Regions from separate parts of the Lysinibacillus sp. BS3 genome, predicted to be linked through region 2. Evidence: predicted binding sites of a transcription regulator. Region 2 holds the regulator's gene; the other holds the start of a gene.
What was found. The regulator CtsR, encoded in region 2, represses protease genes until heat stress. The targets are predictions, from matches to a motif close to ATGGTCAATAAAGGTCAAACA.
Positions count from the first base shown of each region.

Region 1: a site for CtsR is predicted at 8,105-8,125, ahead of clpP (ATP-dependent Clp endopeptidase proteolytic subunit ClpP). Genes of this name have one in related genera too.

Region 1 is NZ_CP154860.1:3,595,723-3,607,654, forward strand. It holds gene hisIE (bifunctional phosphoribosyl-AMP cyclohydrolase/phosphoribosyl-ATP diphosphatase HisIE) at 1-550, shown strand, start outside; gene AAJG31_RS17780 (tetratricopeptide repeat protein) at 641-2,164, shown strand; gene trxB (thioredoxin-disulfide reductase) at 2,327-3,271, shown strand; gene AAJG31_RS17790 (8-oxo-dGTP diphosphatase) at 3,620-4,087, shown strand; gene rapZ (RNase adapter RapZ) at 4,097-4,990, shown strand; gene AAJG31_RS17800 (YvcK family protein) at 4,995-5,990, shown strand; gene whiA (DNA-binding protein WhiA) at 6,056-7,003, shown strand; gene AAJG31_RS17810 (HPr family phosphocarrier protein) at 7,116-7,373, shown strand; gene clpP (ATP-dependent Clp endopeptidase proteolytic subunit ClpP) at 7,428-8,018, opposite strand; tRNA gene AAJG31_RS17820 (tRNA-Arg) at 8,328-8,402, shown strand; gene AAJG31_RS17825 (basic amino acid ABC transporter substrate-binding protein) at 8,902-9,699, shown strand; gene AAJG31_RS17830 (amino acid ABC transporter permease) at 9,786-10,496, shown strand; gene AAJG31_RS17835 (amino acid ABC transporter ATP-binding protein) at 10,493-11,215, shown strand; gene AAJG31_RS17840 (spore coat protein) at 11,267-11,881, opposite strand.
Region 2 is NZ_CP154860.1:2,872,839-2,884,770, forward strand. It holds gene AAJG31_RS14085 (DUF4003 family protein) at 1-297, shown strand, start outside; gene AAJG31_RS14090 (aldehyde dehydrogenase family protein) at 341-1,768, shown strand; gene AAJG31_RS14095 (acyl-CoA thioesterase) at 1,838-2,317, shown strand; gene AAJG31_RS14100 (globin-coupled sensor protein) at 2,355-3,665, opposite strand; gene AAJG31_RS14105 (hypothetical protein) at 3,951-4,160, shown strand; gene corA (magnesium/cobalt transporter CorA) at 4,205-5,167, opposite strand; gene AAJG31_RS14115 (class I SAM-dependent methyltransferase) at 5,201-5,884, opposite strand; gene AAJG31_RS14120 (DUF4870 domain-containing protein) at 6,010-6,315, shown strand; gene AAJG31_RS14125 (CtsR family transcriptional regulator) at 6,583-7,053, shown strand; gene AAJG31_RS14130 (UvrB/UvrC motif-containing protein) at 7,067-7,609, shown strand; gene AAJG31_RS14135 (protein arginine kinase) at 7,606-8,715, shown strand; gene AAJG31_RS14140 (ATP-dependent Clp protease ATP-binding subunit) at 8,705-11,149, shown strand; gene radA (DNA repair protein RadA) at 11,241-11,932, shown strand, end outside.

The DNA of each region.
Region 1 (11,932 bases), 720 kb from region 2:
AGAGGTATTAACAGTAGCTTATATGAATAAGGAGTCATTAGCTAAAACAATTGACTCAGGGGAAACTTGGTTTTATTCTCGTTCCCGTCAAGAGCTTTGGCATAAGGGAGCAACAAGTGGCCATACACAACAGGTGGTTTCAATCAAAGCGGATTGCGATCAAGATGCTTTAATAGTGGAGGTTCTACCGACAGGGCCAGCATGTCATAATGGGACAATTTCTTGCTTCACTGAGGTTATTCAGCAAAAAGAGAAGGTAGGCTCTGTGGACATCGTTTCTAAACTTGCTCGTGTCATCGAAAAGCGAGAGCAGGAAATGCCAGAAGGAGCGTACACTACATATTTATTTGATAAGGGCATTGATAAAATCTGTAAAAAGGTTGGGGAAGAAGCAACAGAGGTGGTCATTGGTGCCAAAAACCGAGATGCTGAGGAAGTAAAATGGGAGGCAGCTGATTTAATTTATCACCTACTCGTATTATTACAAGAACAAAAAGTAAGCATTTATGATGTTCTGCATGTGTTGGAAAAACGTCACGAGGAGAAATAACAGCATATTATTGATTGTGTGGTATAATAGGAGTTACTGTGTAAAGGAACGTAGAATACGTTCCTTATTTCTTGTTTCGGAGGAAATATATTGGAAAAGAAACGTCAAAATGAGACTCAATCGAATATAGTGTCGTTCATTCCAACAGGCGACTATTATTATAAGAAATCAATTCAAGCAATGAACAGTGGACAAATGAATAAAGCCTATAAATATTTACAGCGTGCGGTAGATTTAAGTCCCGACGATCCAATGATTATCTTGCAGTTAGCCATAGTAGAGTTAGAAGGTCAACGTTTTGAGGAAGCGTATGACCTACTTCGTCGCGCCTATCAAATTGATCCAGATAATCCAGAAATCATATTTTACATGGCAGAAGTATCAGGGTGTGTAGGCATCATGCATGATGCAAAACGCTTTGCAGAAGAATATTTAAAGCTAGAACCTGAGGGTGCTTATGCCGATGAAGCAGCAGAAATATTAGAGTTTGTCGCTTTTGAGCAAGATGATTTTGAAGAGCTTGAAGGCTCTGGTGAGGATTTATATCGTCAGGAGCAAGCTCGTCGTTGTATGGAAAAGGGAGATTTTCCTGAAGCTATTACTATTTTAGAAGATTTAATTGAAGATCGACCAGCATTTTGGTCAGCCTATAATAATCTAGCACTCGCTTATTTTTATGTTGGAGAAGAAGAGCAAGCAAAGGCTCTCTTGCATACAGTGCTACGTGAAAATAAGGGCAATCTACATGCATTATGCAATTTAACGGTAATTGCGTATTATGAAAAAAATGAAGATGATTTACAAGAACTGTTAAATGTTCTTGTTAAAATTCAACCCTATACTTGGGAGCATCGTTATAAACTTGGTGCTACCTTAGCCTTAATCGGCCAATATGAATTAGCCTATAAATGGTTGCGTAGCATGCAAAAGAGAGGCTATGTAGGAGATGCAGGATTTTACTTTTGGCTGTCACATGCTGCCTATTTCTCAGGACATGAGGAGATTTCGAAAAGTGCGTGGGATCAGCTTCTAGAGCTAGACCCAGACAAAGAGGGCTTCGAACCTTGGCGCCAACAAGAAAATGAATTTGGACTTGATGCATTGGAGCATGATCGTGATTTTATTGTTGAAAAATTAGAGAGCACTTATACGAGTGAGCGCATTTTTGGTTTATTTTTACTGAAAGGTACAGCGCATAAGCAAGAAATTATCGCCCATCCGAAATGGATTAATATTGAACAATTAGGCTCTTTTGAAAAATTGTTTTTAGCTTATGCACTTGGACATGAATTTGATAAGAAAAATAAAGTAGAAGCAAGCTTTTTACGATCAGTACAGGTCTCAGAAATTTTATTAGAACAATATGGAAAGCTATCATCATTAATTGTACCGCTGTTTCAAATGTGGTTTGTGCTATGTGAACAAGCTTTAATAGAAAATTATCGTTTTACAAATCCAACAGCAATTGCAGGAGCAAATGATTATTTATTCAGATCTTCACAAATGCTTAAAGTGACAAAAAAGGAAATTGCGCAGCAATATGGAGTTTCTGTATCTACTTTATCAAAGTATATTGACGAAATCTTAACGTTTTTGCCAAACAGTCATGATTAATGTGTGAGCAACATAGTTGAATAACTTTATACTTTCACATACGATGAACATACTAACGCTATCACCAATTTTTCCTTAGCGTCATTGATCTTCTTCTATAGATGACGTTATATGTATTGGTTGAATGAAGATAAAAAGTATTCTGTTTAGGGGGAAGTATTTATGTCGGAAGAAAAAATTTATGATGTAGTAATTATTGGTGCAGGTCCTGCTGGGATGACTGCCGCTGTTTATACATCTCGTGCAAATTTGTCTACTTTAATGATTGAACGTGGCATTCCTGGTGGACAAATGGCAAACACTGAAGAAGTAGAAAACTACCCAGGTTTTGAGACAATTTTAGGACCAGAGCTTTCTACAAAAATGTTTGAGCATGCTAAAAAATTTGGTGCTGAATATGCCTATGGTGATGTAACGGAAGTCATCGATGGAGAAGAATATAAAACAATTAAATCAGGTGCAAAAGAATATAAAACACGTGCCATTATTATCACCACTGGTGCTGAGTATAAAAAAATGGGTGTGCCTGGTGAAAAAGAGCTTGGTGGCCGTGGTGTCAGCTACTGTGCAGTATGTGATGGTGCATTCTTTAAACAAAAAAATCTAGTTGTCGTAGGTGGTGGAGATTCAGCTGTTGAAGAGGGTGTTTATTTAACTCGCTTTGCTGATAAAGTGACAATTGTCCACCGTCGTGATAAATTACGTGCACAAAAAATTCTCCAAGATCGTGCCTTTGCCAATGAAAAAATTGATTTCATTTGGAATGCAACTGTAAAAGAAATCAATGAAGCGAATGGTAAAGTTGGCAGTGTAACATTACAATCAACTGTTGATGGTACAGAATCTGAATTTGCTACAGATGGTGTTTTCGTCTATATAGGTATGCTTCCGTTAACGAAACCATTTGAGTCATTAGGTATTTTAAATGAGGCTGGCTATATTTTGACAAATGAAACGATGGAAACAAAAATCCCAGGTATCTTTGCAGCTGGAGATGTTCGTGAAAAATCACTTCGTCAAATTGTAACAGCAACTGGTGACGGTAGTATTGCCGCGCAAGCTGTTCAACATTATGTAGAAGAGCTATTAGAGAAAATTAATGCCTAATAGGGCTATTTTAAGGAAAAAAATACAATTTTAATGTGGTTTTAATATTGCTGTAACTTGAATGACATATAAAAGGTGTATGATTAAAAATGTAATTAGCAATCCCCCTTTTATTTTGTTTAGTAGGTTGTTTCCGCCTCCAATAGGTGGGAGCAACCTACTTTTTTATGTGTAAAAAATCAAATAATAATATCACGATAAACGTAAATTTCGCCCAAGATGAAATGGTTATCTTTGAATAGAACTAAATTGTTAATTGTCTGCGTACAAGAGTTGTAAATGAGGACAAAACTTACAAGGTCTTGTTATAATGAAGAGTAGAATGCAAAAGTGATTAGAGGTGTGCCTATGCAAAGAATTGCAAATTTAATTGCCGTAAAAGACGGTAAAGTATTATTACTTCAGAAACCAAGACGAGGCTGGTATGTAGCTCCAGGGGGGAAAATGGAGAGTGGCGAGTCAATCTTCGAGGCTGCTATTCGAGAGTTTCAAGAAGAGACAAACGTCATACCTTTACATGTTCATTTAAAGGGTGTTTATACGATGATCATTAAAGAAAACAATGACGTAGTGGATGAATGGATGCTCTATACATTTGTTGCAAAGGATGTAGATGGAGTACCATTCGAAGAAACAAGAGAAGGCAAACTTGCATGGCACCCAGTAGAGGATTTAGCACATTTGCCAATGGCTGAAGGAGATCGAACTAATTTACAATTTGCTGTTTCGCAATCAGGCATTCAGTATGGCACGTTTGACTATACAACGAATTTTGAATTACTTCATCAGAAAATACAAATTTCAAAAGAACAATAAAGGAGTTGCATGACAGTGGTGGTTGAAGGCCAACAAAGTACACATGAATTGGTTATTATTACAGGAATGTCTGGGGCTGGGAAAACAGTAGCTATTCAAAGCTTTGAGGATTTAGGGTATTACTGTATTGATAATTTACCACCTGCGTTACTTACAACTTTTTTAACCTTATTAAGAGATTCTGGTAAAAACAGTACCCGAATTGCAGCAGTAATGGATATGCGCGGAGGCGACTTTTTTGATGCTCTAATTGGCGCATTAGACCATATACTAAAAGAAGGCGATATTGTTGCTCGTATTTTATTTTTAGATGCGGATGATGCTACATTAGTCAGACGGTATAAAGAAACAAGACGTGCACATCCATTAGCAGTGAATGGTTTACCTCTAGATGGAATTAAACAGGAACGAGTACTTTTATCTGAAGTAAAGGGTCGTGCCAATTTTGTTTATAACACATCTAACATGAAACCAAAGCAATTACGTGAAAAAATCGTAAAAGAATTTGCAAGTGAGGCAGATACTATTTTTACCGTTAACATTATGTCCTTTGGCTTTAAACATGGTATGCCGATTGATGCGGACTTAGTGTTTGATGTTCGTTTTCTTAAAAACCCATACTATGTGGAGGAGCTACGTCCAAAAACGGGTCTTCAAACAGAGGTATCTTCTTATGTGTTAGCGTTGGAAGATACGCAAATCCTTATACAAAAACTGACGGATTTATTAGACTTTATGATTCCTCTCTATCGACAAGAAGGTAAATCACAGCTTGTTATTGCTTTTGGTTGTACTGGGGGCCAGCATCGCTCCGTGACATTAGCAGAATTTTTTGGTGCATATTTTGCGGGCAAGGAAAATACGGTTATTACGCATCGTGATATTAATCGTAGAAAGGAATGAGTGAATGGGGAAAAAGCAAACAAAGCTTGTGGTAATTGGTGGTGGCACAGGGCTCTCCACGTTACTTCGCGGTCTGAAGCATCACCCATTTGATATTACTGCTATTGTAACAGTAGCAGATGATGGTGGATCTTCAGGTCGTTTACGTGATGATTACGATATCCCACCGCCTGGTGATGTACGCAATGTGATTGCAGCATTATCAGATATTGAGCCCCTTGTAGAGCAAATGTTTCAATACCGTTTTTCGGCATCTGAAGACTTACGAGGTCACTCCTTAGGGAATTTAATGCTTACAGCCCTTACTGATATTACTGGTGATTTCAATCATGCTATCAGTGAGATGGGAAAGGTTTTAAAAGTTCATGGTCGAGTTATTCCAGCAGCTAATAAAAAAATCACCCTACATGCTGTGCTTGAGGACGGTTCAATTATCGAGGGAGAATCAAAAATCCCGACAGCGACGAAACGCATTAATCGCGTTTTTTTAGTACCTGAAAATGTGCAACCGTTGCCAGAAGCTATTCGTGCAATACTTCGTGCAGACTATATTTTAGTAGGACCAGGAAGCTTATATACAAGTATTATTCCGAATTTGCTTGTTAAGGAAATAGGTGAAGCAGTTGTTAAGGCTAAAGGAAGAAAAATATATGTTTGTAATTTAATGACACAAAAGGGTGAAACCATTTCCTATACAGCAGGCGATCATGTAACAGCCATACATAAGCATGTTGGCCATGATTTTATCGATTCCATCTTAGTAAATGATGAAGAACTCCCTAACCCTGTAAAAGAACTGTATAAAGAAGAAAGAGCGGAACCAGTAACATTTGACGTAGCAAAACTTGAAAGTATGGGTTTAGAAGTTATCAAACGAGACATTGCTACAATTCGACCAGATGGAACGGTTCGACATAATGCTACAAATGTTGCAGAATGGCTGGTAGATTATGCTGATATTTACCATCAAAAAGTAAGAGGACCAATAATAGAAACATAATGGCTTTATTGTATATGGTAAGATGAACATATACATAGAAATCATGATTGAAAGGGGGGCGTGATATGTCTTTTGCTTCTGAAACAAAAAAAGAATTGACACAAATAGAAGCGGACAATCATTGTATGAAAGCAGAAGTTTCTGCCCTAATTCGTATGAATGGTTCATTATCCTTTGCAAATAAACAACTAAGCTTAGACGTGCAAACCGAAAACGCTGCAATTGCCAGAAGACTATATACGATTATGAAAAAATTGTATCCGTACAATGTTGAATTACTTGTTCGTAAGAAAATGCGATTGAAAAAAAATAATGTGTATATATGCCGTGTAAGAGAAGGAGCGCGTGAGCTATTAATTGATTTAGAAATCATCTCAGACGACTTTCAATTTAACCATACTATCTCAAGAAAGCTCATTCAAAAGAGCGGCCAAAAAAGAGCTTATTTAAGAGGAGCCTTTTTAGCAGGAGGTTCCGTCAATAATCCAGAAACATCGGCTTATCATTTAGAGGTTTATTCTTTATATAAAGAACATGGTGAGGCATTAATGGATTTGATGAATGAATTTGAACTCAATGCCAAAACAATTGAACGTAAAAAAGGCTTTGTAACTTACTTAAAAGAAGCAGAAAAAATTTCAGATTTCCTTAATATTGTTGGAGCGCATCAGGCTATGATGAAATTTGAAGATGTTCGGATTTTGCGAGATATGCGTAATAGTGTCAACCGTATTGTGAACTGTGAAACTGCCAATTTAAATAAAACCATTGGAGCAGCATTACGGCAGGTTGAGAATATTCGATTTATTGAAAATTCAATTGGTCTTGATCAACTACCGGAGAAGCTTCGTGAAATAGCACGTCTCCGTGTTGAATACCAAGATGTGACATTAAAAGAGCTTGGTGAAATGGTATCTAGTGGAACGGTTAGTAAATCAGGTGTTAACCATCGATTGAGAAAAATTGATGAGATTGCGGATGCATTAAGGCGTGGTGAAAAAATAGGTGGTTAAGTTATCATACTTTTCAGGTATGAATGTCATGCTAATCGCTTATTGTTCTTTTGCCAGTAAGTAAGGTAAGATAAAACTAATAGACGAACGGTAGTGAAGGGGAGTTTTGAGAATGATTGAGAGAAGAGTCCAGGTTAAATTAAAATTAGGACTACAAGCTAGACAAGCAGCACTATTTGTGCAAGAAGCAAATCGTTTTAGTGCTGATATCTTTCTAGAAAAAGATGAGAAAAAAGTAAATGCCAAATCCATTATGGGTGTTATGAGCTTAGCAGTTGCTAAAGGTACCGAAGTGACTTTAAGCAGTGAAGGTAACGATGCTGAGCAAGCGGTTACAGCATTGGCAACAATTATTGAAAATGAAGATTAATATTCATTAAATACAAAAGGCATCACAGAGCAATTCTGTGATGCCTTCTATTTTTTATTTATTATCGCTACGGTGCATAATATGATCGATTAAACCGTATTCTTTTGCACGTTCAGCAGTCATGAAGTTATCACGATCTGTGTCTCTTGCAATGACTTCAAGTGGTTGACCAGTGCGTTCAGATAAAATGCCATTTAATTTCTCACGTAAGAATAGAATACGTTTAGCAGCAATTTCAATTTCTGTCGCTTGACCTTGTGCACCACCTAGTGGTTGGTGAATCATGACTTCAGCATTTGGTAAGGCAAAACGTTTACCGGGTTCTCCAGCTGCAAGTAGGAAAGCACCCATTGATGCAGCCATACCAATACAAATTGTTTGTACCTGTGGTTTAATGATTTGCATTGTGTCATAGATAGCCATACCAGCCGTAATGGATCCGCCAGGTGAGTTAATATAAAGAGAGATATCTTTATCTGGATCTTCTGCTTGTAGGAAAAGAAGCTGAGCGACAATGGAGTTAGCAACATTGTCATCAATAGCACTTCCTAAAAGGATAATACGGTCTTTAAGTAGACGTGAATAAATGTCATATGCACGCTCACCACGACTAGTTTGTTCAATAACTGTAGGAATTAAATTCATGTTAAATCCTCCTTAAAAAGCTAAATTCGAATACCTTTGCTGAAAATTTTCCTTTGTATTTCAGCTGTATCCTTATCATACACATTATAGTCAGGGAAGGTCAAATATTAACCCTGCTAAAGTGAAATTAAAAAAAATAAATTGTTTTTGCATTCTATGGTTGAATTATATAGGATAGGCTTGTATAATGATTAAGGTTATAAGGTTTAAAGTACAGGACACTATTTTGCAGGTATGCTTCAAAAATGAGGGTTATCTACATCATGCTTTTCGTAAGCCTAGAGTGAGTACTTTTTTTTTGTGTCTTTTGCCCTCGTGGTGTAATGGATAACACGTAAGATTCCGGTTCTTGCACTGGGGGTTCGATTCCCTCCGAGGGCGCCATTTTACTGATCAATTGATATACTGTTATAGCTCATCTCCTAATAAGTAGTTTAGCAGCCTGCTTACTGGAGATCGAGAGGAAGAATAAAGGGAATACTGTCCTAGTTGGCATTATTCCCCTATTTATTCCTTTCAAACCTTCAAAAAAGCAACAACTCCAAATTATTTTTTAGTGAACATACTGTACGTGAGACTAGTAATAGTCGAAAAAAAAGAATCCTATCTGAGGGGATTCTTTTTTTTTGCCTAAATTTATCGAAATTTGGCATGGTTCTTATTGTATATATATTAGTTTTAGGTTAATTTTCTTGTTATTTATACATGTTTTTTCAAATTATATGAATTTATTATAAATTTATATGAAAAAATATTTAATTTTATGCGAAAAGTTGTTGTCTAAATACTATAATGTTAATATAATTGACCTAATAGTCTAACATTTCCGAATTGCGAAAAATAATACGTAATTCGGAAAATTATCGAACTAGGGGGAAATACAATGAAAAAAACAGGTTGGATGTTACTGATGATTATTGCAGCTTTAACATTAGCACTTGCAGGTTGTGGTACAAAAGATGATGCATCTTCAGGTAGCTCATCTTCAGAAGATGGTGGAGATGGCAAAAAGGTTTACAAAGTAGGTACTGAGGCAACTTTTGCACCATTTGAATCTGTTGACGATTCAGGGAAAATTGTAGGGATTGATGTCGATATTCTACAAGCTATTGCAGATGAGATGGACTTTGAGGTTGAGTGGAATAATATTGGATGGGAGCCAGTGTTCCAAACAATTAAGAACGGTGAAACAGATATCGGTGCTTCTGGAATCACAATTACGGAAGAGCGTAAAGAATCATTTGATTTTACAGAACCGTATTATGAGTCTCAGTTATTAATTGTTGTGAAAGAAGATTCAAAGATTAAATCTCTTGATGAATTAAAAGATAAAAAAGTATCTGTACAAATCAATGCAACTGGTCATATGGCAGCGAAAAAGCTACAAGGGGAAGCAAGTACAAATATTATGGCTTTTGAAAGTCAGCCAATCGCTATCCAAGAGATGCTAAATGGTAATGTTGATGCAGCTATCGGAGATAATGCAGTAGTTTATGAATATATCAAAGCTCACCCAGATCAAAAACTAAAAGTAATTGAAGATGATGCATTCGAAAAAGAATACTATGGCTTCATGGTTCAAAAAGGGAATAAAGAATTGCTAGATAAATTAAACGAAGGTCTTAAAAAGATTAAAGAAAACGGTAAATTAAAAGAAATTACAGGCATTGATTTTCAATAAAAATGAATGAAATGATGCTACTAACATAGTAACTGTGCTAACAGCTCATTTATTAATTGTAATTTAAAGGGGAATGGGGTTTTCGGATGGACATCTTTGACTTACGCTGGGACATTGTCTGGAACTACCGAGATATGTTTATACGAGGTATTGGCGTAACACTTATTTTGACACTTAGTGGTTATTTTGGCGGTATTCTATTAGGACTATTTTTAGGCCTTGGAAAATTATCGAGTAAAAAATGGATTTATTGGCCATCTAAACTATATATCGATTTATTCCGTGGAACACCGATGCTTGTACAAATCTTGTTAATTCACTTAGCAGTTATTCCAACAATTTTTGGTCATTCTTTAGGTTATATGGTATCAGGGATTACAGCGCTTATTTTAAACTGTGCTGCTTATAATGCGGAAATTTTCCGTGCAGGGATTCAAAGTATTGCAAAAGGGCAAATGGAGGCTGCTCGCTCTCTTGGATTAACGCATAACCAAGCGATGCGTAAGGTCATTTTACCTCAAGCATTTAGACGTATGATTCCGCCATTGGGCAATGAATTTATTGCATTATTAAAAGATTCTTCACTCGTAACTGTAATTGCAGCACCAGATATTTTATACGCTAGTAAGGTCGTAGCTGGTGCAAGCTTCCGCTTCTGGGAACCGTATATCGTTGCAGCATTATTATATTTAGTGTTGACATATGGTGTAACGAAGATTGTAGCATTTATCGAGAAACGATTTAGCAATAGCTATGTCCCTCGTAAAGCTAAGGTAGAAGGGCGGGAAGCTAGATGATAAAAATTGAAAACCTACACAAATACTTTGGCAAGCTTGAAGTATTAAAAGGAATCGATTATGAAATTCAAGAAAAACAAGTTGTCTGTGTTATTGGGCCGTCTGGTTCAGGAAAAAGTACATTTCTCCGTTGCATCAATATGTTAGAAGAAGTAACGGATGGTGCTATTTATATTGAAAATGTAAAAATTAATGATCCTAAAACGAATATCAATGAAATTCGCGCTGAAGTGGGTATGGTGTTTCAACAATTTAACTTATTCCCGCATATGACAGTTATCGATAATGTCACGATGGCACCTATGCAAATTCGTAAAATGAATCGTACAGACGCAGAAGCTTTAGGACATGAGCTATTAAAAAAGGTCGGGCTCGACAGCAAGGCCTATAATTATCCTGAGCAGCTATCAGGTGGTCAGCAACAACGTGTGGCGATTGCTCGTGCCTTAGCAATGAAGCCAAAAGCTATTTTATTTGACGAGCCAACTTCAGCACTTGACCCTGAAATGGTAAAAGAGGTGCTAGATGTTATGAAAAATCTAGCAGCTGAAGGGATGACAATGGTAGTTGTGACACATGAAATGGGCTTTGCTCGTGAAGTAGGTGATCGAGTAGTCTTCATGGATGGGGGCTATATTGTAGAAGAAGGGTCTCCAGAGGAACTATTCGGCAATCCCCAAAGCGACCGTACGAAAGCGTTTTTAGGAAAAGTATTATAAAGCTGAAAAAGCGAACGACATGCTCGTTCGCTTTTTTTGTGCTGTTCTTATTTAATGAAGGGGATTAGATGTTGTGTCGAATGCATTCAGCATCGTTTGCATATCCTGTTGGGAATACTGAGGCACCTGATAATAGCCGTGTTTATTTTGATAAATGGATAATTCGTATCCCATTTCAATACAGTTAGGAATACTATCCGCAACAACGCGACGAACTACAGGGTTTGTTGTCTCCAACGCAGCAGTTGTCATACATTTCGCTGCTCCTTTTTGAGCTCCAAGTAAAAATCCAGAAATAGCTTCATCATTAATTTCATTAGCGTTTTGCATCGGCTTTTTTGGTTGACCAGGATTTAGGCCATATTTGAAATCATTTCCTGTTTCCATTTGGTAGCGTCCTGTTGGAACAGATGGATCGTGTCCTGTTTTAAAGGACTCTACGATCGTATTGTACATACCAAGAGTGAAATTATATTGGCGATCCAAAATGTTGAGTAATTCAGGATCTTTTACATGGGGACGCAAAATAATCGCTTGGTTCATACCTGCAATAATTTCGCCAATTGTTTCATGCATGTCCATCATTTCATGTCCACCATGATTTAGGCTATGTTGTTGATTTAAATTTGTTTGGTTTGATGATTCATTGTAAAACGATTGTGACAAAAAAAACGCCTCCTCAATAATTTTTTGTTGCAGTATTTAGTATGTCGTGTC
Region 2 (11,932 bases):
AAGGCTATGCATTATCCTTTACTTGGCTTTTTAGCCATACTTAATCTGGATAAAGCACAACTTCAAGGGTTGATTGATTTATACCATGAATTAAAAGACATGAAGTTATTAAAGTGGCATCGTGAATTTGTGCTCTTTATGGCTGTACAATTTGCTATTTATGATATGGCAAAGGTACAAAAGTCTTTGTCCATGACCATTATGTCTTCTATTGAGCTATTAATCCAAGCACAGCAAGCAGCAATGATTGCAGCGGTTAGTGCAGCTGCCATTGCGTCTAGTTCAAGTTCTTCGTGATAGAATAAAGAAGAACATGATTATTTGGAGGTGCATTTGAAGGATGAAGGATACAAAACTTTGGATTAATGGTCAGTGGCATGATGCAGAGGAAAGCTATGAGCTAGCTTCTCCATATAGCGGTGAGGTTATTGCTCATGTAGCTAAAGCATCTATTCAAGATGTAGAGAAAGCTATCGAAGGTGCGCAGCAGGCATTCCAATCGTTTAAAAAGACAACAGCCTACGAACGTGCCGAAATATTATATAAAGTCGTTGATATAATGCGACAAAGAAAAGAAGAACTTGCAGAGATTTTAGCCTTAGAGGCTGGAAAACCTATTGTTGCAGGTTTAGCTGAAATTGACCGTACAATCGCAACCTATCAATTTGCAGCTGAAGGAGCTAAACAGGCAAAAGGTGAGACGGTTCCAATGGATGCAGCCCCTGGAGCAGGAGATCGAATAGGCTGGACAAAAAGAGAACCTTTAGGTGTAATATCAGCCATTACGCCATTTAATTTTCCGTTCAATTTAGTGGCACACAAGTTAGGCCCAGCGTTTGCAGTGGGCAATACAGTTGTATTAAAGCCAGCAACACAAACGCCACTAAGTGCTATCGTTATGGCAGAAATTTTCCGAGATGCAGGATTACCCGATGGGGCATTACAAATTGTGACAGGAAGTGGGGGTGAGCTTAGTGATACGCTTGTCACACATCCATATGTCAAAAAAGTAACCTTTACAGGTAGTGGTAAGGTTGGTTTGAAGATTAAAGAAAAAGTAGGCTTACGTAAAGTAACTTTAGAGCTGGGTTCTAATGCTGCAGTAATTGTCGAACCATCTACGCCAATAAATAAAATTATCAGTCGTTGTGTAAGCGGTGCTTTTAACTTTGCTGGACAAGTATGCATTTCGTTACAACGTATATATGTGCATTCCTCTATTATTGATGAATTTACTAAAGCATTTGTTGCAGAAACAGAAAAGCTTATAGTAGGAGATCCATTAGAGAAGACAACAGATGTTAGTGCCATGATAAATCCAAATGAAGTGGAACGTATTAGGGAATGGATTGAGGAGGCACAAGAACAGGGGGCTATGATTGCAACTGGAGGCGTATTTACTGAACGTACTTTAACGCCAACAGTTATGACGAATGTGTCAGCTGATATGAAAATTGTTTGTCAGGAAACATTCGCACCAATCGTCTCAATTGTTTCATATGAAACATTAGACGACGCAATTCGACTTGTAAATGAGTCGGACCTTGGCCTAAATGCAGGTATTTACACGAATATATTGTCAGATGCTTTATATGCAGCAGATGAATTACAGGCTGGTGCTGTCATTATTAATGATATTCCGACATTCCGAGTAGATAACATGCCATATGGTGGAGTAAAGATGAGTGGTTATGGACGTGAAGGAATTAAGTGGGCTATAGAAGAAATGACTGATATGAAATTTATTTCGATGAAAAAATCGTTCTAAATTTGCATCAGCTCTTTTTCTGCGATACGATGACGAAAGAACAACATGAGAAGGGAAGTTGCAAGAATTATGCCAAACAACGCTGTACCCATGAGCCAATCACGTACGGTTCAATCGCGTCTCGTATTACCCCCAGACACAAATAATCACAATTCTATTTTCGGTGGAAGAGTGTTAGCTTATATTGATGAAATTGCTGCTATTACAGCAATGAAACATGCGAAAGGCCTTGTAGTGACAGCTTCTATTGACTCGGTTGATTTTTTATCCGCTGCACATGTAGGAGATATTCTTGAAATCGAGAGTATTGTTTCGTCTACAGGACGTTCTTCAATGGAGGTTTATGTTCGCGTTGTTTCTCGCAATATTGAGACTGGCGAGGAAAAATTAACGACAGAATCATTTGTCACAATGGTTGCAGTAAATGAGGAAGGGAAACCCGTACCAGTTCCCTCAATCTATCCTGAAACAGATGAAGAGAAGCGTTTATTTGAAACTGGGCCAGCAAGACGAGAGCACCGTAAACAAAAACGTGCATTGCCGCATTAAGGAAAAAGGGAACTCCAAATGAGTTCCCTTTTTTATTTTACATATTTAGTTCATTGACAACATTAATGAGCGAGTCGGAAGAAGAAGAGACTAGTGTAGCACCTTGCGATAATTCAGTGATTAAATTAGATATAGCTGAAATATCTCTAGATGTATTTACGTATTGCTGCTGAATGCCAGAAACTGCATCAGCAATATCATTAAATGACTTGGATAAACTTTCTTGTGTATTGACACTATGTTGAATTTTTTGATCAACATTAGTAACTGAATTAGCCATAGTCGTAATATTACTTTCTGTTTCCTTAATAAGGTGAGAAACATTTTGGACGGCATTTTTTGTTTCCTCCGCAAGTTTACGAACTTCCTCAGCCACTACTGCAAAACCTTTCCCATGTTCTCCAGCTCGTGCAGCCTCAATAGAAGCATTTAATGCTAATAAATTGGTTTGATCAGCAATGCCTGTAACTAGCCCAACGATTTCAGAAATTTTTTGAGAAGAGGTACGTAGTTGGTTCATCGTTACCTCAAGACCATTGACACTTTGCAAAATAACTTGGATTAAATCATTTTGTTCTTTCAATTGCTGTTGGCCTCGTCTTGATTTTTCTTGTGTATCTGCTACGAAGTTCAATCCTTGCTTGGTTGCTACAGCAATATCATCTGTTTGTGAGGAAATCACTAATAATGATGCGGCTGTTTCTTCACTAATGGCATTAAGCTCTTCTGCAGTACTTTGGATCGTCGTTACAAGGGAATTTTTTGTTGCATCTGCTGCTGAGCGAATACGTTCTTCCTCTTTTTCATATGCCTCAATCACGAGTTGTTGCTCAAAATTAATGATTTTACAAAAAGCGTTTATAGCACGAATAGCATCTGTTTTAGAAATATCCACCTCGTTCACAAAGTTTGCAAAAGTAGTAGTGAGTGACTGGAATGAGGCAATATACCACTTTGACTGCAAGCCAATTCGAACGTGAGCCTCAGCAATGGCTTTTCGTTCAGCAATGTAGGCATCATTAATATGACTTTCAAAAATGTCACTTAAATGTTTATGTAACGTGATTTTCAAACGATCAATATGAGATGTTCTATTAATAATATCAAGTAAATCTTGGCTCAAACTAATGGCTGCATAAAATTTCTCCACCATTTCAGGAATTAGGTCTTTAGCTAAAGGCTGTAGCTGCTTAATGATAGCTAAATCCTCAAGTGTTAAATTTAAAAGTTGTAATTGTTTTTGAAGATTGGGGTGGTTCAATACATCTAACTGTACACCGCTCTTAAAATTTTCAGGTGTTAATGTAATTGCGTAGCTAGAACTACTATTTTTTGAAAACCAACTCATTATTATTTGCTCCATTCTTAATATCCATAATAAATTGTAAGTAAATAAGCACTTTTGAAATTTGTTAGGTTTGTATATTTAATAAATAAATGGGATTAAATTTATTTTACTATTATTTGCTGAATATTTGGTTAAAAAATTGGATATTTCTTTATTTTTTTACTTTATTGTTAGTCCAAATGGTGAAGCGATGTAAATTTGAATTTAAAATAGGAAACCTGTAAAATACGAACTGTTTAGCAATCTAAAAATCGTACGAAAATAAAAAATGGAAGGAGGGGTGGTATGGAGAAAAAACGTTTTAAATTTGTTATTCCTGTCATGGTGATTGTTGCCATTGGTTCTGTTTATATGCTACGAAACTACCATGCTGAGGTACCAGATGTTGAGCAATTATTAATTACCATATGTGCAGCTTTGGGATCAGGGGTATTAGCCTACTTTTTATTTCCACAGCAGGGTGATAATAAGATTGATGACAGAGGACCGTATTAATAGATTAAAAAAACTGCTCGTTTTCATTAAAACGAGCAGTCTTTTTATGGTTTAAACAGTTTAAACCAGCCTTTATGTTTAAAGACAGCCAACATAAAGATAACGATAATTATCATAATCCCAAGTACAATAAAATAGCTGTATTGCCCATGTAGCTCAGGCATGTTATCGAAATTCATCCCATACACACCAGCAATGAAGGTAAGTGGTATAAAGATAGTTGATACAATTGTTAAAGTCATCATAATGCCATTCATTCGGCTAGAACTCATAGCCATATAACTATCCCGCATGTCTGCTGTAAGCTCTCGATTAGATTCAACCATCTCTGTTAGCTTAAGTAGATGGTCGTAGATATCTCCAAAATAAGCTCTCTCCGACTTTTTTAGTGAGAAACGGTAAGAATTGAGAATGCGATATAAAAGATCACGCATTGGTAAAATAGTACGTCTTAAGTCAAGCAAGTCACTACGGAACTCGAAGACAATTTTCATGGCATTTACATTACTTTGGTATGTAAGTTCACCTTCTAAAGCATTTAGATGATCTTCAATTTTGTAAACGAGTGGAAAATAACTGTCAACAATTTTATCGATAGTTTGATACGTTAGGTATACAGTACCTCGCTCCCAATTCTTCGGTTGGTTTTCCAGCATCTTTTGCACCTTCTCTATCTCAGGGACAGGATTTTTATGGAAGGTTATAATGAATTTATTGGAGGCAAAAATATTAACCTCCTCCGCAGCTAACGTCTCTTCGTTTACCCGATGAATGACAAAGAAATGAAAATCATCATAAAAATCGAGCTTAGGACGCTGCAACCTCATTAAGCAATCTTCAATAGCGAGAGGGTGAAAGTGGAAAAATGTATCCAACAATGATTCCTCCTCGGCTGTAGGACAATTAAAATCAACCCAATACCATTCAAATTCTTGCTGATGTATCTCTTCTAATGGAAAATCCTTTAACAATTGTTGTTGCTTTGTAATGCCAATGGTGCTTATCACGGTTTTCACCTCAAATTATTTACTACAAAATAGTTAGCGCTCCTCTTTAAAGCATACCCAACCACCGAACAAAGTAGTGGCAAAAAATCTAGAAGGTTTAGTAAAACCCGCACTTTGTAAAAGTATTAAAATTTCTTCTTCACTCATAAAAGAAAGGGAACGAATGGATTTTTCCATCTCTGCTACATCGGATAAAGAAAGTCTAGTATGCTGTAGCCAATAAGAACGCCATAAATCAAATTGTAGTTCTGTTTCTAAAGAGCCTAGCTGACCATATTTTGAAACAAGGACAAATGGTGCTCCAGGTTTCAAATGTCTTGCTATTTCTGTTATTGTTTCGAGCTTTTCTTTATAATCATGAATAAAATGCAAGACGAGAACACAACTTGCCGCATCATACTGAGTAGAGGGCAGCGAAGCATCAAGTATTGTAGCCTGATGGAATGACATATCATTAGGAAGAGTGAGTAAACGCTCTTTAGCTATAGTAAGCATGGATTCTGATGGATCAATGCCAGTGAATGACCAGTGAGGTCTTCCTTCTGCAAGCTGTATAATTTCATTGCCACTTCCTGCTCCCACGACTAGCATGTTAGCATTTTCTGATAGCCTAGAATGATAAAAAGTTTGTATTAAACGTAGCATGGCATCATAACTAGGCAATGTACGGCGAATACCCTTTTCATATTCATTTGCTAATGTGTTGTTAAATTCCAACGCTCCTCACAGCCTTTCAAAAAAATTTTAAAAAATCTTTCTTAATGTGAAACTATTACGGGTATAGTTCCGTAAATAGTAGTACATAAAACATAGAATAAAGTTCAAAGAAAGGGTTGATATATATGGAGACTAAATGGTCTAAAGTAATCATACACGCAAGTGCATTTTTTGCGCCATGGTTAGTGCCCATTATTTTCTTTTTAATTAGTTCGGATGAGGAAGTAAAGGCAATTTCTATTCAAGCACTGCTATTCCAAATTGTCATGGGTGTTTTAATTGCTATCTCTGTTGGTTTAAGCTTTGTCCTTATTGGCTTACCATTTTTAATCATTTTCGGCATTATGGTATTTGTGGTACCGATCATCGGTATCGTAAAAGCATTGTCTGATGAACCTTGGCGTTATCCAATTGTTGGTCGCTGGGTATAATTTTCATAGACGCAAGTATATGCTAGTTGCATATGCTTGCGTTTTTTCTATGACGAATAAGGGTACATTAGGTGTATAAGGAAATTATTAAACCGTAAACAAATGATCGAAAAAGGGCTCTTTTCGGCTCTTAAAAAGCCTTTTTCAAGACTTTCCACTTTTCTATGGGCGAAATCATTGCAATTTTTTTCAAGCGTTTTGTATAATATACTCAAAGAAAGTCAAAGATAGTCAAAGTCAGTGAAGCAAGCGAGGTGTATTCCTAAAATGCGTAATATATCAGACATCATAGAGGGTTACTTAAAGCAAGTACTTGAATTAGGTGGAGAAGGGCATATTGAAATTAAACGTAGTGAAATCGCTGATAAATTTCAATGTGTACCATCACAAATAAATTATGTTATTAATACAAGATTTACTGCCGAGCGGGGTTACCTTGTTGAGAGCAAACGTGGTGGTGGTGGATACATTCGAATTTTACGTGTCCGCGCGAATTCACAGATTGATTTAATCGACGATGTTCTCAGGCAAATTGAAGGTGGGGCATCACAAACAATGGCAGAAGATTTGGTTTATCGACTCATTGATGAGCAGGTAATTTCCAAGCGAGAAGCGAAATTAATGTTAGCAGCAATTGATCGCTCCACGATCGACTTGCATCTCCCATTAAGAGATGTCATTCGATCAAAAATATTGCGAGCAATGCTGACAACAATAAAATATGAACAACAAAAATAGTGAGGTGATGGAAATGATATGCGAACATTGTAAACAACGTAATGCGACAGTTACAGTAACACAAGTTCAAAGTGGGCAAAAAGTAGAGCATCATTATTGTGACGTCTGCGCCTCACAATTCCATCCATTTCATGCAGAGTTTAAACAAGAGCCAGTATCTATTCAACAGTTATTGTCTAACTGGTTTGGCTCTCCTACATGGCAAAAGGTGGGGGAAAAACAACAGGTACAACCACAACAGCAAACATGCCCACAATGTGGATTTTCGTATAAGCAGTTTTTAAAAGAAGGAAAATTCGGGTGCCCAAGCTGTTATGACACATTTGGAGATCATTTGCCAAAGCTTTTTAATCGTATTCAGGCAGGTCCACAACACATTGGAAAAATGCCTGGTGCTCGCAGTAATGTGTATGTTATTAAAAAGCAAATAGAAGATATCCGCAAGCGTATGAAATCCGCCGTAGATGAGGAACAGTTTGAAGAAGCGGCGAAGCTACGTGATGAAGTTAAAGAGCTAGAGAAGCATCTACAATTTGAAGGTGGTGATGTGACATGATGATTGAATCATTTTTAGAGCGTGCGACACCAACTTGGATGCATATCAAAGATGATTACTCAGATATCGTCATTAGTACACGGATCCGCCTTGCACGAAATTTAGATGGCTATCGTTTTCCATTAGCGTTTTCAGAAAATGAGGCACTGCAAGTGGAACAGGCCGTTACACATGCTGTCAGCGATAGCCCAACTCTTCAAAATGATTATGCTTATTTTGCTATAAAGGATTTAACCCCTTTACAGCGTCAAATTCTTGTAGAAAAGCATTTGATTAGCCCGCAACTGGCTAAAAAAGAGCAAGTGGGCTCTATACTACTCTCTGAAGACGAATCCGTTAGCATTATGGTGAATGAAGAGGATCATTTACGCATTCAATGTATGACAGCAAGTTTTCAACTTCAAAGTGCTTATGAACAAGCAAATAAGATTGATCGTATCCTAGAGAAAGTATTACCGTATGCTTTTCGAGATACTTTTGGTTATTTAACAAGCTGTCCAACGAATATTGGTACGGGTCTACGAGCATCCGTCATGATGCATTTACCCGCTCTTACATTAACTGGGCAAATGAATCAAATTATAAATGCCATGACACGCTTAGGAATGACTGTAAGAGGTATATATGGTGAAGGAAGCGAAAATTTAGGGAATGTTTATCAAGTGTCTAACCAAATTACACTTGGGAAGACAGAGGAAGATATTTTAGCAGATATACAAAGTGTCGCTGAAAAGATTATTCAAAAAGAGCGGCATGCAAGAGGTAAATTAATGGAAAAGGCAGAGCTTGCGCTAGAAGATCGCGTATATCGAGCTTTAGGTACCCTTACACATGCAAGAATTTTAACAAGTGAGGAAGCTGCTACTTGCCTATCTAATGTTCGTTTAGGAGTAGATTTACAATTGATTGATGGTATACAAACAACGACCTTAAATGAATGTGTTGTTAGTATGCAACCAGGTTTTTTACAGCACTATGCAGGTGAGGCATTACCACCTGCTGAGCGGGATCGTGTACGAGCGGAGATGCTTCGTGAGACATTATCTCAAGAACATGCGAATAAGCCTATAAATGGGGAAAAAGGAGAGGATTTATATGATGTTTAATCGTTTTACACAACGCGCGCAAAAAGTATTACAGCTTGCTCAGGAAGAGGCTATTCGTTGGAAGCACGAATCTATCGGTACAGAGCATATTCTATTAGGGCTTATACGTGAAGGCGGCGGTATTGCTGCGAAAGCGTTAGAAGCCATTGATATTAGTCCTCAAATGATTGAAGCTGGCATTGAAGAATTAGTTGGTAAGGGCAAAGAAGATGTCGGTCCAATTGTTCATTATACACCAAGAGCTAAAAAAGTAATTGAATTATCTGTTGATGAGTCACGTAAACTAGGTCACTCCTATATCGGTACAGAGCATCTATTATTGGCGCTTATACGTGAAGGTGAGGGCGTGGCAGCTCGCGTTTTAAACAATGCGGGAGTCGGTTTAAATAAAGCTCGCCAGCAAGTATTATTGCTATTAGGTAATAATGATAATGCACAATCTGGTCAACAAGCAGCCCAAGCTGCCAATACACCAACATTAGATAGTCTAGCACGTGATTTAACACAAATTGCACGTGAAGGTACTTTAGACCCTGTTATTGGCCGAAGCAAGGAAATTACACGAGTTATTGAAGTTTTATCGCGTCGTACGAAAAATAACCCTGTATTGATTGGTGAGCCAGGTGTTGGTAAAACAGCGATTGCTGAAGGATTGGCACAGCAAATTATTAATAACGAAGTGCCAGAAATCCTTCGTGACAAACGTGTAATGACACTAGATATGGGGACAGTTGTTGCAGGTACAAAATATCGTGGAGAATTTGAAGATCGTTTGAAAAAAGTGATGGATGAAATTCGCCAAGCAGGCAACATCATTTTATTTATTGACGAATTGCATACATTAATTGGTGCGGGTGGTGCTGAAGGTGCGATTGATGCATCAAATATCTTAAAACCATCTTTAGCACGTGGGGAGCTTCAATGTATTGGTGCCACAACACTTGATGAGTACCGCAAGTACATTGAAAAGGATGCGGCCTTAGAGCGTCGTTTCCAACCAATCCAAGTGGATGAGCCGACAGTGGAAGAGGCTATTCTAATTATTCAAGGCTTACGTGATCGTTATGAAGCACATCACCGTGTGAAAATTACAGATGAAGCCATTGAAGCAGCGGCAAAAATGAGTGATAGATATATTTCTGATCGATTCTTACCAGATAAAGCGATTGACTTAATCGATGAAGCAGGTTCTAAAGTACGCTTACGCTCATTCGCAGTACCACCAAACTTAAAGGCGCTTGAGGATAAGCTTGAAAATGTTCGTTCTGAAAAAAATGCAGCCGTATCAGGTCAAGAATTTGAAAAGGCAGCAGCGCTAAGAGATACAGAGCAAAAGCTGAAGGATGAAATTGAAGCTACTCGAAAAAATTGGAAAGAAGAGCAAGGTAAAGCCGAATCTAAAGTGACTGTGGATGATGTAGCAGCAGTTGTATCAATGTGGACAGGAATCCCAGTAGCTAAAATTGCTTCTGAAGAATCTTCGAAGTTATTACAGCTTGAAGAAGAGTTACACAAACGTGTAGTAGGGCAAGGAGAAGCAGTAGAAGCGATTTCTCGTGCAATACGTCGTGCAAGAGCAGGCTTAAAAGATCCAAAACGACCAATTGGCTCATTTATCTTCTTAGGACCTACAGGCGTTGGTAAAACAGAGCTTGCAAGAGCACTTGCTGAGGTAATGTTTGGCGATGAGGATGCGATGATTCGTGTTGACATGTCCGAGTACATGGAGAAACATTCGACTTCTCGTTTAGTAGGTTCACCTCCGGGCTATGTAGGCTTCGATGATGGTGGCCAACTGACAGAGAAAGTTCGCCGTAAGCCATATTCAGTCGTTTTATTAGATGAAATTGAAAAGGCACACCCTGATGTATTCAATATTCTATTGCAAGTGCTTGAAGATGGTCGTTTAACAGACTCTAAGGGACGTGTAGTAGACTTCCGCAATACAGTGGTCATTATGACTTCAAACGTTGGTGCGGATGCATTAAAATACCAAAAGAACCTTGGTTTCAATGTAGGTGGTGCAGAGTCTAAGCATAAAGACATGAAGGGTACGATGTTAGAAGAATTGAAAAAAGCATTCCGTCCAGAATTCTTAAACCGTATCGATGAAATGATTGTCTTCCACGCATTAGAAAAAGAGCACTTAAAAGAAATCATTGCGATGATGGGCAATGCTTTAACAAAACGCTTGCAAGAGCAAGACATTTCGTTAGAGCTGACTGATGCAGCACTTGAAAAAATTGCTGAAGAAGGCTATGACCCTCAATATGGTGCTCGTCCTCTACGTCGTGCATTACAAAAACAAGTAGAGGATCGATTATCAGAAGAATTACTAAAGGGTAATGTAGAAAAAGGTAATCAGGTTGTCATTGATTACGTAAACGATGAGTTTGTTGTAAAGAAAAAAGAGGGAGTTTCCATCTCTAAATAATTTCAAGAAAAGACAGTAAGGCTTTAAGTGCCAAGCTGTCTTTTTTTCTGTACAATTAAGGATAAGAACAAATATTCGAGGTGAAAGCAATTTGGCAAAGAAAAAAACGAAATTTGTATGTTCAGGCTGTGGCTATGAATCTGCTAAATGGATGGGAAGATGCCCTGGGTGTGGTGAATGGAATAAAATGGTGGAAGAAGTAGAAATGGTTGCAAAAGGCCCACGTGGAGCATTTCAACATTCTGCTACAGTTACTCAAAAGGCAATCCCGATTATCCAAGTGGAAGCTACTGAAGAATCGCGCGTAGCAACAGAAATGGGCGAACTCAATCGTGTATTAGGCGGTGGCATTGTACCTGGTTCTCTAGTATTAATTGGGGGTGATCCTGGAATAGGGAAATCAACATTACTATTACAGGTTTCCGCATTACTCTCGAATAAAGGGCATCGCGTACTTTATATTTCTGGAGAGGAATCTATTCGTCAAACGAAATTACGAGCAGAGCGTTTAGGAGTGATTTCTCAAGAGCTTTACATATACTCTGAAACAAACCTAGAGTTTTTAAACCAAACCATTGATGAAGTACAACCTAAATTTGTCATCGTCGATTCCATACAAACGGTTTTTCATCCAGAAGTAACAAGCGCCCCAGGTAGTGTCTCACAGGTTCGTGAATGTACAGCTGAGCTGATGCGAATCGCTAAAACAAAAGGTATTGCTATTTTTCTAGTAGGGCATGTCACAAAAGAGGGACAAATTGCAGGGCCACGTATTTTAGAGCA